DNA from 4 places in the Lactobacillus sp. B4015 genome. Region 1 is predicted to be linked to each of the others. Evidence: predicted binding sites of a transcription regulator. Region 1 holds the regulator's gene; each other region holds the start of a gene.
The links. Region 1 encodes Rex, which represses fermentation and respiration genes when NADH is low (regulators of the CRP and FNR family bind a similar motif). Its sites were predicted from a motif close to TTGTGAANTANTTCACAA; they were not measured.
Positions count from the first base shown of each region.

Region 2: the regulator Rex is predicted to act here: its motif matches at 1,632-1,649, upstream of pplA (extracellular electron transfer flavoprotein PplA).
Region 3: the regulator Rex is predicted to act here: its motif matches at 1,704-1,721, upstream of J3U71_RS07355 (NAD(P)-dependent alcohol dehydrogenase).
Region 4: the regulator Rex is predicted to act here: its motif matches at 1,717-1,734, upstream of J3U71_RS01740 (acyl-CoA dehydrogenase family protein).

Region 1 covers NZ_JAFNOY010000001.1:17,315-20,532, reverse strand. Annotated here, with positions in the region: gene J3U71_RS00090 (ABC-F family ATP-binding cassette domain-containing protein) at 1-845, opposite strand, end outside; gene J3U71_RS00085 (redox-sensing transcriptional repressor Rex) at 1,159-1,800, shown strand; gene groES (co-chaperone GroES) at 1,982-2,266, shown strand; gene groL (chaperonin GroEL) at 2,283-3,218, shown strand, end outside.
Region 2 covers NZ_JAFNOY010000002.1:134,884-138,101, reverse strand. Annotated here, with positions in the region: gene J3U71_RS02345 (FAD-dependent oxidoreductase) at 1-1,438, opposite strand, end outside; gene pplA (extracellular electron transfer flavoprotein PplA) at 1,681-2,598, shown strand; gene J3U71_RS02335 (FAD:protein FMN transferase) at 2,667-3,218, shown strand, end outside.
Region 3 covers NZ_JAFNOY010000006.1:77,595-80,812, reverse strand. Annotated here, with positions in the region: gene J3U71_RS07360 (FAD-binding protein) at 1-513, opposite strand, end outside; gene J3U71_RS07355 (NAD(P)-dependent alcohol dehydrogenase) at 539-1,657, opposite strand; gene tenA (thiaminase II) at 2,393-3,055, opposite strand; TPP riboswitch at 3,183-3,218, shown strand, end outside.
Region 4 covers NZ_JAFNOY010000002.1:4,985-8,202, reverse strand. Annotated here, with positions in the region: gene J3U71_RS01745 (CaiB/BaiF CoA transferase family protein) at 1-295, opposite strand, end outside; gene J3U71_RS01740 (acyl-CoA dehydrogenase family protein) at 385-1,635, opposite strand; gene J3U71_RS01735 (LysR family transcriptional regulator) at 1,988-2,899, shown strand; gene J3U71_RS01730 (NAD(P)H-dependent flavin oxidoreductase) at 2,929-3,218, shown strand, end outside.

The DNA of each region.
Region 1 (3,218 bases):
TTTGCCCGAACTAAATTCTTTTGAATAAATTCCTCGTCTTTTTTAATTTTTTCTTGCTGCCGTTCGTAAGCTTCTTCTTGTTGCTGATCACGTTGCTTTCGCTGGGCAACATAATCGGAATAGTTTCCTTTAAAAGCTGTTAGTTTGCCAAATTGTAATTCAAAAATTTGGTTAGCAAGATGATCTAAAAAGTACTGGTCGTGAGAGACAACTAAAATTGCTCCGGAATATGTTTTAAGAAAACCTTCTAGCCAGTCAAGTGTGTCTAAATCTAAATAGTTGGTCGGCTCATCGAGTAAAAGTAGCGGTGGCTTGCGTAAAAGCAGTTTGACAAAGGCAAGCCGAGTTTTTTCACCACCAGAAAGATCAACAATAATTTTAGTCCAAGTCTTTTCGGGGAAGTTAAAACCATTCAAAATACTTTTAATATCCGCCTGATAGGTATATCCACCTTGTTGTTCAAAATCAAATTGCAACTGGTCATATTGTTTTAAAAGTTGCTTATCTTCCGGATGTTCGGCAATTGCTTGTTGCAAGTCGCGGATTTTTTGTCCTTTTGCAATTAATGGCGCAAAAACGGTCAGCATTTCATCCCAAATGCTCTTACTTTCATCTAAGCCATTTTCCTGCGCGATATAACCCACATCGATCCCTTTATTAATGGTAAATTCGCCGTGGGTAGCTTCTTCTTCACCCGTCATAATTTTTAGGAGTGTGGTTTTACCAACTCCATTTGGTCCTACAAGGCCAATTCTTGCATTTGAATCAATCGAGAAATTAACGTGATTGAATAGCGTATTGGCACCAAATTGTTTTTCTAAATCGTGTCCTTGTGCAATTATCATATTTTTCACCTAAAGTCTATTTTAGCATATGTGGCAAGACTGCTGGCAATTGCATGAGAAATAAGCCTTTTTTAAGTAAAATTATTTTTTCATCAGTAGTAAATTGATTACGAGTATTTGCTCAGTTATTTACAAATAATTTTTTAATTACCATGTAAAGCGGGTTAATTAACAGTAAAATCGTGTTTTGTGATTGTGTTAGATTGTGAAAAAACATTTGCAAATATCAGTAAGTTATAGGTAAAATAATATTAATTGATGAGTGAATTCACAAAAAAGCTCACTAGTGATATTAAGTTGGAGGCTTTTTAAAATGGAAAAAATAAAAATACCTACAGCGACAGCGAAGAGACTGCCGCTTTACTATCGTTACCTAATTATCCTGAATGAAGCTGGTAAAGAAAAAGTTTCATCTACTGAATTATCAGAAGCAGTTCAGGTTGATAGTGCATCAATCCGTCGTGATTTTTCATATTTTGGTGCTTTGGGTAAGCGTGGGTATGGCTATGATGTCAAAAGTCTCCTATCCTTTTTTAAAAAGATTTTAAATCAAGATACTTTAACTAATGTTGCATTAGTTGGTGTAGGTAATTTGGGACACGCCTTGCTGAACTATAACTTCAAACGAAGCAATAACATCCGAATTTCCTGTGCTTTTGATATTAATCCTAAAATTACGGGCAAAATTTTGAGTGGCGTTCCTGTTTATGAAATGAGTGAATTGCAAAAGCAGCTGAGTGACCAACAGATCACCATCGCTATTTTGACAGTGCCGTCAGATTCTGCACAAAAAACAGCGGATGACATGGTCGAAGCTGGCATTAAGGGCATTATGAACTTTACGCCAATTCGGTTATCAGCTCCAACCGGGGTTAGAATTCAAAATGTTGACTTGGCGACTGAATTACAAACCCTCATTTATTTCCTTGATTCGGATAAAGATAAGAATAGATAAATATATAAAGCCGCCGCTGCAATGGCTAAAGAAAATTAGCACTTTAAGTAAAAAAGTGCTAATTTTTTCTTGCTTTTTTTATTAAAAGGGGGTATTATCATATTTGTAAGTTAGCACTTGGTTAATAAGAGTGCTAACAAATAACAAAAATGATTTTAAATTAAAATTAGGAGGGACAAACGTGTTACAACCAATTGGTGATCGCGTGATCGTAAAAGTTAAAGAAGAAGAAGAAAAGACTGTAGGCGGAATCGTCCTTGCTTCAAATGCTAAAGAAAAGCCAACAGAAGGTGAAGTTGTTGCTGTCGGTGAAGGCAGTTATGCAGAAAACGGCAACAAGATCCCAATGTCAGTTGAAAAGGGCGACGTTGTTCTATATGACAAGTATTCTGGCACTAACGTTGAATACGAAGGTGAAAAATTCTTAGTCCTTCATGAAAAAGATATTTTGGCAGTGGTTAAGTAATTAAGGAGCGAAAATTATGGCAAAAGATATTAAATTCTCAGAAAAAGCAAGACGTTCCCTATTAAAGGGTGTTGATAAGTTAGCTGATACTGTTAAGGCAACAATCGGTCCTAAAGGTAGAAACGTTGTCTTAGAGCAATCTTACGGCAATCCTGAAATTACTAACGATGGTGTTACCATTGCTAAGTCAATTGAATTAAAAGACCACTACGAAAACATGGGTGCTAAGCTAGTTGCCGAAGCTGCACAAAAGACTAACGACATTGCTGGTGACGGTACCACTACTGCAGTTGTGTTAACTCAAGCAATCATCCGTGAAGGAATGAAGAACGTAACTGCTGGTGCTAACCCTGTAGGTGTTCGTCGCGGAATTGAAAAAGCTACCAAGGCTGTTGTTGATGAATTACATAAAGTAAGTCACACTGTTTCTTCAAAAGATCAAATTGCGCAAGTTGCTTCAGTTTCATCTGCTTCAAAAGAAGTTGGTGACTTAATCGCTGATGCAATGGAAAAAGTTGGTAACGATGGTGTTATCACAATTGAAGACTCACGTGGTATTGAAACTGAATTATCAGTAGTTGAAGGTATGCAATTCGATCGTGGTTACTTATCACAATACATGGTAACTGACAACGACAAGATGGAAGCAGATTTGGACAACCCATATGTTTTAATTACTGACAAGAAGATTTCTAACATTCAAGACATCTTGCCATTATTGCAAGAGATTGTTCAACAAGGTAAATCATTATTGATTATCGCTGACGATGTTTCTGGTGAAGCACTTCCTACTTTAGTATTGAACAAGATTCGTGGTACTTTCAACGTTGTTGCTGTTAAGGCCCCAGGCTTTGGTGACCGTCGTAAAGAACAATTACAAGATATTGCCGCTCTTACTGGTGGTACAGTTATTACCGAAGATCTTGGTCTTGAATTAAAGGACACAACGATT
Region 2 (3,218 bases), on a different contig from region 1:
TAGTTGCTGCAGCTTTTTGCGAAGCGCCGCTGGTAGCAGCCTGTATCAACCATGGGAACTGTAGTTGCAATTTATTAGTGAACCATGAACCACTGCCTTGAACTTTATACCAACAGTCTATTATCCACATCATGCCAAGGTATATTCTTAGTGGCACTGTCCACAAGACATTCCCATAGCGATTAAGGTTGCCACGCCACAATGTGGGGCGCTTAATTCTGAACCATTCATCCATTACATAATGAAAAAGATAATGTCCTGAATAAATTGCTATAAAGTAAATCATGTCAACAATGTCCTTCATCAAAATGGCAAAGAATCCACTTAAATGAAACGTGTTAACTAAAGAAGCTACACCCCAAGCCGGCCCCAAAGATACCATAAAACCTGAGTATGTACCCTTAAATTTAACGGGCTCACCACCATTAATTTGATTGTAAATATTTCTTAGCGCACACTTCCCCGCAGATTCAGCTCCTTGGACTACTTGTGGTTCACCACGTCCACTATCGTCTGCATCATATAACGCAACATCACCAATAACATATATATGAGAATCAGTAGGAATTTGTGAATATTCATTAACGATTATTCGACCGGCTTTCCCAGTTTGAAAACCAAAATCTTTAGCCGTATCAACTGCTTTAACGCCAGCAGTCCAAATCAAGGTTCTCGTTGGAAATGTAGAGCCATCCTTAAGATCAACATAATTTTTATGAACTCCGACTACACCAGTGTTAGTTTTAATTTCAACTCCCTGTTTTAAGAGATACTGTGCTGCCTTATCAGCATCTGGTCGATCAAGCATATTCATGACCGTTGGCGCCATTTCCATCATCGTGATTTTAATGTCATTCTTTTGCAAATTATATTTTTTAGCTAATTCTCCACGCCATGAATTCAATTCACCAGCCATTTCTGTTCCTGTAAACCCAGTACCAACAACAACGAAGTTTAGGTACTGTGCTTTCTTTTCGGGATCACGTTCCCTAGATCCCATATGTACCATCAAATCAATATGATCACGTAATCTCTCAGCATCGTCTAGATTACCTAAAGTAAAGCCATATTCCTTGACACCAGTTGTCCCAAAGTCGTTTGGCTGGGAACCAATAGCTAACACAACATAATCATATGGGTAAACATTATTATCACCTATAACTTTTTTGGCAGACTGATCAATCTTTGTAACATTATCAGTTACAACATCAACATTTTTCCTGCGGGAAAATAAACGCTGTAAGTCATATTTAAGACTTTTTGCTTCTACTCGATTAGCCGCTACTTCATGTAGCGAAGTCATCATCGTCATATAAGGATTTTTATCAATCAGTGTAATTTTAACATCTTGCCGTTTTTTCATTTTCTTTGCAAGATGCTTAGTCGTATAGAGACCGCCGAAGCCCCCTCCAATCACAACAACATTTATTTCAGCCACTTTAAGCACCCTTTCAAAAGTAATAACTGTACATATTTCTAATTATACTAGACTTTATATATTGGGTAAAGTGCTAAATTTCACAAATATATTTTTTAATTGGTGTAATACGCTTTCTTTATTGTTACTCTGAATATTTTTAAAACTTTAAATTGCTATTGCATTAACTAAGTTCCTATTTTATAATTTTAATAAGTGAAGTAATACACAAATACGTTCATCTTATTAGCAAGGAGAAATTTATGAAAAAAAACAAGATTATTTACAGTGCAACTATGTTATCTTTATCTGCTTTATTATTAGGTGCCTGCTCAACAACAGCTAGCAATGATTCTTCCAAGAATTCGAAACCAAAAGAAAGTAAAGTTACTCAGAAAAAAGCCATCAAACAAGTTGCTGGAGGCAAGTTAAAAGATGGTGACTATAAACTGGTAGAAGACAATTTCTCCAATGGCTATCGATTAAAAATGGCAATGACGGTTAAAAATGGTAAAGTAATTGATACTAGTTATGATTACTTTAATAAAGATGGTAAATCGAAGGCAAAGGACGATAAATATGAAGAGCAAATGAAGAAATATTCTAAGGAAAAGATAGGTCCTAAAGAATATATTCCTGAGTTACGGAAATCATTCGCTAAAAATGGTGCTAATTCAAGTGCCATTCAGGTAGTATCAGGGGCAACCGGTTCCAGTATGACTTTAAAGAACTATGTTAACCAGTTAACTCAAGCCGCACAAAAAGGTAAAACAGGTACTATTCATATTAATAATGATAAAAAAATGAAAGATGGTACTTACAAGCTAGAAGAACAGAATTACAGTCATGATTACCGTCAAGTATTTGCAATGGTAATTAAAAAGGGTAAAATCAGCAGTTTTAAATATGATCAAATTAACAAAAAGGGTATTTCTAAAACCAAAAATTCTTCATACGAAAAACAAATGAAGAAAATTAATAATATTGGCCCTAAAGAGTATATTCCAAAATTACAAGAAGAGTTCTTAAAGTCTAAGGGTAATACTGAAAAAGTACAGGTAGTTTCAGGAGCAACTGAATCTTCCAATTCCTTTATTGCCTACGTCAGTCAGTTAATTAATGCAGCACAAAAAGGTGACACTAAGACTATAAAAGTAGATAATATTGTTTATCAGGAATAGAAATTTTAATTATTAATTAGAAAAAAGAGTGACATTATAGCCGCTCCTTTTTTGTTAAGGGATTTAAGATGAAAAAGCAAGTTTTGAAAGTACTATTAGTAATAGAACTACTAATAGCAGGAACTAGTTTGGCAGCATGCTCAACTCAAAGTAAAAATACCAAGGCTGTGAAAACCGAGATCACAACTCAGCCAATTTCTGATACTAAATTTTTAATGGGTACCGTTTGCACAATTAAAATATATAACAAGCATAAACATCAAGCATTACAGGCCGGTTTCGATCGCATTGAAACTTTAGCAAAAGAAACTACTGTTAATCAAAAGGGTAGTGAAATAGATAAAATCAATCAAAATGCTGGAATTAAGTCGACTAAGGTAACACCAACTATTTATAGGATGTGCAAGGATGCGTACTACTACAGTAAAATATCCGCAGGTACATTTGATTTTACCATTGGCCCTATTACTAGTTTGTGGCGAATTGGTTTTCCTGATGCTCATAAACCTAAAGAAAGCACAATTAAAAAGAAATTACCCTTAGTAAATTATCATAACGTCGTATTTAATGATCAAAAACGAACTGTTTTTCTAAAAAAGCGAGGTATGAAGCTAGATCTT
Region 3 (3,218 bases), on a different contig from region 1:
ATTATCAGGGTCATTATCTTGATCCCTATTAAATTTGCTACCAGTTGCATACATAAATCCACCGGAAACCACTGAATTTCCACCTAAGCGGCCAGTTTTTTCAATTAAAACAACATCCGCACCATTTTCTTTGGCTGTAATTGCAGCATCTAAACCTGCAAGACCAGTACCAAAAACGATTACATCAGTCGCAATCTGATGGTCCTTTTGGACAATTTTTTCATGATTTGCAAATTCGGTACTTTTTGCTCCTGCTTCAATTAGTGCCTTTCTGACGGCGCTAGTTATTCCCTGAGAAGTAAATGTTGCTCCTGTAACTGCATCAACTTCAGTTGATTGGTTTTCAAGTATTTTTTGTGGAATTAAATTAAGTGCATTATCAGATAGAAGTGCCGTTTCCTGATGCTCAATTACCTCTATGTCAGTAATTTTTCCGCTACTTAAAGATACGGACACCTTAATATCTCCATTATGTCCTGGTGCTGTTTTTTGATATAAGCCATCTTTTACCATCGCTAATTCTCCTTAAGCAAATGCTTTATTTATATTGATTATCAAATACAATAATTGGTTTAATCGTACTGCCTTCCACAGAGGCTTTAATAGCTTGATTAATCTCCTCTGGTTTGTAAAATTTAACAATTTTGTCAATTGGAAACCTACCTGCATGGTACAAATCAATCATTTCAGGAATAAATTCTTGTGGAACCGAGTCGCCTTCAATAATGCCAGAAATACTCTTTGATGCCGCTAGAATGTCTATCATCGGACTAAGCTCTTTAATAGTTTTTGTTCCCATCGCAACAACTGCAAATTGTCCCTTTATCGTTAGCGCAGTCAAACCTTGTTTCATTACTTCAGGTTCACCAGTAGTGTCAATAACATAGTTCAAACCTTCGCTACCTACAATCTCATTAATTTTATCAATTATGTTTTCCTGAGTATTATTAATAGTTTCAGTAGCCCCAAAATCTCTAGAAATTTTTAGTCTCATATTGTTCTTGTCTATTGCGATTACATGTTTACAATTAGAAACAGCAGCACCCATAATTGCAGCTAAACCTACAGAACCGGTTCCTAAAACGGCTAAGTTAGAGTTGACTTCAGGTTTTATAGCATTAAGAACTGTACCGGCTCCTGTCATATAGCCACATCCTAAAGGTCCAGCTAAGCGTAAATCCAAGTCATTCGGTACCTTGACCAAATTGTTTACATTGGCAACAATATGGTCCCCAAAAGAAGATTGACCAAAAAATACACCTATATCTTGCCCGTCCTGCTTATGCAGACGATAGGTACCATCCAGCATTGGTCCACCACTAGTATTTAATTTGTTAAAGTTAACACATGATCCTGGCAGGCCATTTCTACAGAATCGACAATTTCCATCATATGCAAAGCCAACTACAACGTGATCGCCTTTTTTGAAATCAGTTACATTTCTTCCAACCTTTTCAATAATTCCGGCTCCTTCATGGCCCAAAATAACTGGCATTTGAATTGGAAACCCACCATTTTGAAATTCAATATCACTATGACATATGCCTGATGCAACAGTCTTTATTAAAACCTCATTACTTTTAGGGTCATCTAGGACAACCTCTTCCAAGTTCAAATCAGAATCTGATCTATTTAAAACGGCTGCTTTGATTTTCATGGTAATAACCTCTTCATTCTAAAATACTAAGCTTCGCTATTTTACTATGTTACTTATATCACATAACCGCTTACATTTTAATATGGTTTACAAAAATTTAAACAAGTAATTTTGATTATAAAATTCAATTAAAGATTGCTTTTCAATCGAATTTTATGAAAGTGCAAGTAATTTTTTAGAAAAAGTAGAATATATAATTTTAATATTTGAGATATATTTCTCGTTAGGAAAAAGGGTAAAATTTAAGCAAAAAATGTTGATTTAAGCACAAACCACAGTTTAATTGTTTAATTTAGCAATCCCTAAATAGCAGTGTTAAAAATATTAAGATAGGTGTTAAACATGATTTACTCATTATTCTAGGCTGCAAACTTGGGTATTCATCACAGTTACAAATATTGAACAAAAATTATGCTACGAGTTTAGAGGCATTAAATAATTTTATTAGCTTAATTTTATTTGTTTCGCCATTTGCACTAATATCAACCTGGTAAGAGAAACTAACCGTCAAAACAAAAAGTCGAAATCAACTAATTTTAAAGAAAAAATAAGCAAAAGATCTTTGACACATTATTTATCAAAACAAAGCTTGCATTTGTAGAGTTTAAAAATAATATGTTAAGCAAAATTGTTTTATAAAAGTATTGACTGTTTATATAGACTTTTTACTAAATAATTAGTTCCGAAATTTGAAAATTACTTTTTTAATTAAAACAATTCTTTAGGTCAGAAAAGCTATTGCCACTGTTCTTGCTCATACGCCATTTGCCAAAACCGGCATTCATAATAGCTGCTGCGCACAAAGGCTTTCTGCATCTGCCCACGCTCTCGTTCTGAAGCTTGCGCAGCTAAGTTATTGGTCAACTTTAACATGCGACTAACATTGACGTCATACCAGTCGCTATCATAGGTCTCGATCCATTTCTGGTAAAGTGCAACCGGTGAACCCGTTTGCGCCAATGCTTGACCAATTTCCTGGTACAGCCAGTAGCAAGGCAAAATGGCACAGACACAAGGAGCAAGACCATCTTTTTCAAGCGTTTTAAACAGATGATTAACATAGGCGTACGCCGTTGGCGCTGCGTCAGTTTCTTTAATCTCATTAGATGTGACTTTTAATTCCGCTAAAAAATGTTGCTGCATCGTTATTTCACATTCTTGCAAATCTTGGGCACCTGCCAGCAAGAATTGTTGCACTTCTTGACTAGTAGTTTTCTTTGCCATTAGCCGGTGAATTTTGCTAAATTCAGCTAAATAGTACCTGTCTTGCAATAAGTAAAACCGAAAAGTAGCCAATGGCAATTGGCCACTTTGCAGCTCTTTAACAAAGGGCTGCTCCATGCTTTTTTCCCACAAATCCTTTGCCGCATAACGCAATTGTGCTGTAAATTCAGTCATTATTATCTCCCTCGCCCAATTAATAGTTGCGTGTTTTTTAGTAGTTAGTTTACCTTAGTCGAGTCACTGCAGCAATTCGGTTAAATTAGTTATTGTCTTGCCCAGCAAAAGTCGCTATAATTGAAACCGATAACACGAGGGGTGCCTTTTTGAAGGCTGAGAT
Region 4 (3,218 bases), on a different contig from region 1:
TAAGAAAAACGTCAGCCGTTTTGAGTAAGTCTTTGAATGCTTGCATTCCTTCAGGCGTCTTCATATTTAAAGTGACAAAGCGCTTATTCATGTTGGAAACATCAAAGCCTAAATTTTCATCATCTTCATATTTCATGCCAAAAACGGCACCTTGGGTTCGCCCAGCATCTCCTTTGGGAGCTTCTATTTTAATTACATCAGCACCCCATTCGCCAAGCACCCTGCCAACAGTTGGTGCAGCCAAAAATTGCGTCAAATCAATAACTCTGATTCCCTTTAATATTTCATCGGCCATTTTTTATCTCCGCATTAGTTATAATTAAAGAGGATTGAAGCTAATAGTTTAATTTATTAGTTTCAGCCCTCCCAAGTTAGAATATCTCTTTATAAACTAGTAATTGGTGTCTGACCACCATCGTTGATCAGTAATCTCCCTGCTGTTAAGCGCTGAACCGAACGTGGTCCTTCCTCAAGCCACATTGCACGGCAATCGCGGTATAACCGTTCAGCTGGGCCATAAGGATTGTCTTGGAAGTAGCCAATTCCACCAAAAATCTCTAACATATAATCAGAAACCAGCTTAACAGTATTAATACTTTCAAGTTTAGCTAATGACGCCTTCTTAGTAATATCCTTTCCTTCATCGTAGTCTTTAGCTAAATCCCATAACATCAGCCTAAGTGCATGAACTTTAGCGCCCATGTCGGCAATTTCAAAAATGATTGATTGCCGTTTGCATAATGGCTTACCGAAAGTTACCCGGTCTTTAGAGTATGCGATCGACATCTCCAACATTCTTTGAGCCATTCCCAAGTTAGAATCAGCAATATGTGCACGCGATAATGATAGCGAAGAGATTGCAACTTTCATTCCTTCGCCACGTTTACCCAACATAAATTTGTCTGGCACACGCATATCTGTAAACTTTAAGTCGGCATGACCAGCACCGCGGCACCCCATCATCAGTGGCATTTCATTAGCTTCAAATCCGGGTGTATTTGTTGGGACAAAGAATGCAGATAAGCGCTCATCACCTTCTTTATCAGGATCGGTAACAACGATTAGATAAGTAAAGTCAGCTACATCTGCATGAGAAATCAGCGTCTTTTCTCCGTTAATTACCCAGTCATCGCCGTCTTTAACAGCCAAGGTATGCAAATCAGCACCCGTACCGCCGCTTTTTTCAGTCAAGGCAAAATTGGCATAAATTGATTTATCTTGAAATTTATTCATGTACTTATCTTTTAATTCTTGACTACCAAAATTATCAAGAATTCGCCAATTCATGTCGGAGGCATGGTGCAAGTGCATTCTGATACCACCTTGAGTACGAGAAAATTCTTCTTGTACTTGTAGAATCTGTTTTTCACTCAAACCCCAACCTCCGTATTGTTTTGGCAATGCAAAGCGATACAAGTCATGCTTAATTGCTATTGGGAAAAAGTCTTGTGGAAATTTACGATTCTCTTCAATATAGTTAGTCATACGATCAAATTCATTTTGGGCCAAATGTCTAATTTCTTTAACGTAATTAGCAAAGTCTTCGTCAGTCATTGACTCACCCGGCTTAGCCTTGTGCATAATTGGTGTTTCTTCATATGGTGGTAATACATGCAATTGTTTTTGTTCAGTCATAATACAATCTCCTTTTTACTTTCTGAAGTTTTTTGAAAGCACTCTTAATTGACAATTGTATTATGTTGGCAAAAAATGACTTTGTAAAATTGATAACAAAGTTACTTTTATTAGTTTTATAAATACTTTTTACCATTATTTTGGCTGAAGTTTTGCTAAAATGACAAAGTTTATTGCGGACTTCTTAAATTGCCTGGTAAATTTATCAGCTAAATTACAACAGGCTCAACTATTAAGCTAAAATATTAATTTTTCCAATGATTATATTAAAAAATGTGAAAGCGTTTTTATTAAATTAGGTATAGCATCTATTATTAGGTAGTGAATATCATATATTTTTTGAGGTACTATCATGAATCTAAATCAACTTTACTATTTTCGTGAATTGGCAGAAGAAAAACAATACACTACAGCAGCTGAAAATTTATATATTAGTCAGCCCACTCTTTCAGTATCAATCAAACAACTAGAAAAAGAATTGCATTGCAAACTATTTAAGCATAATGGCCGCTACGTTCAATTAACCAACTATGGACGTATTTTTTACGATACGGTCACTAAATCTCTGGCTACTCTTGACCATGGTAAAAAGAAAATTGAACAAAAAATTAGTCAAGACAAAGGTAACATTCATATTGCCGGCATCCCTACCGCGATTGGTATCTTGCTTCCTAACTTGACCAAACAATATCAACAAGAAAGCAGTATTGCACCTCACTTTATTTATCACGACAACCCTTCTTATCAAATTTGTGAAGGTATTAAAAACGGCTGGTATGATATTGGAATCTGCTCATATGTGCCCGAATTTAGTGACTTTACTTATGTTCCACTTTATACTGAGGAAATTATTGCCATTGTTTCTCAAGAAAACGAACTAGCCAAAATTACGGAAATGACTCCAGAAGAGCTCCAGGGTGAATCGATTATTACGTATTCAAAAAAAATCCAAATTGGCAAGGATATTACTAATGCCTTATTAGCTACCGCATCAGATTTACACATTACTAATCGTTTACATGATGAATTGGCTATTGCTGGTCAGGTTCTTACAAATGACATCGTCGGTGTAGTGGCCAAAACGATTTACCTTAGTGGTTTTAATATTCACATGATTAAGCTCGATTTACCTAAAAATACACGCCAAGTATACTTGGTCTATGATTCCAACCAGAACTTTTCACCAGAAATCATTGATTTTCTCGATTTTATTAAAAGCCGTAAAAAAGAAATTCAAGAAATGGTTGATAATATTCTGGTCTAATTGATTGAAGGGGGGTTCAACATCTTCAGATGAATAAATTATGTCAATTATTAGGGGTTAATTTACCAATTATCCAAAAGCCTATTCACACGCTAACCAACGGTAAACTGATTGCTGCCATTTCAGAAGCAGGCTCATTAGGAATTCTGGGAATTAATGCAGGTTATCACGCACCTGATGCGCTAACAGGAGCCTCGGCAAGTAGTAGCGACCAAGTTGGCAAAGCTGGCAACAATTATATCCTTGACGCAATGCAGGAAAGAAATTTGATGAATGAACAAATAGACTATGTCTTAGCTCATACCTTTCGCCCATTTGC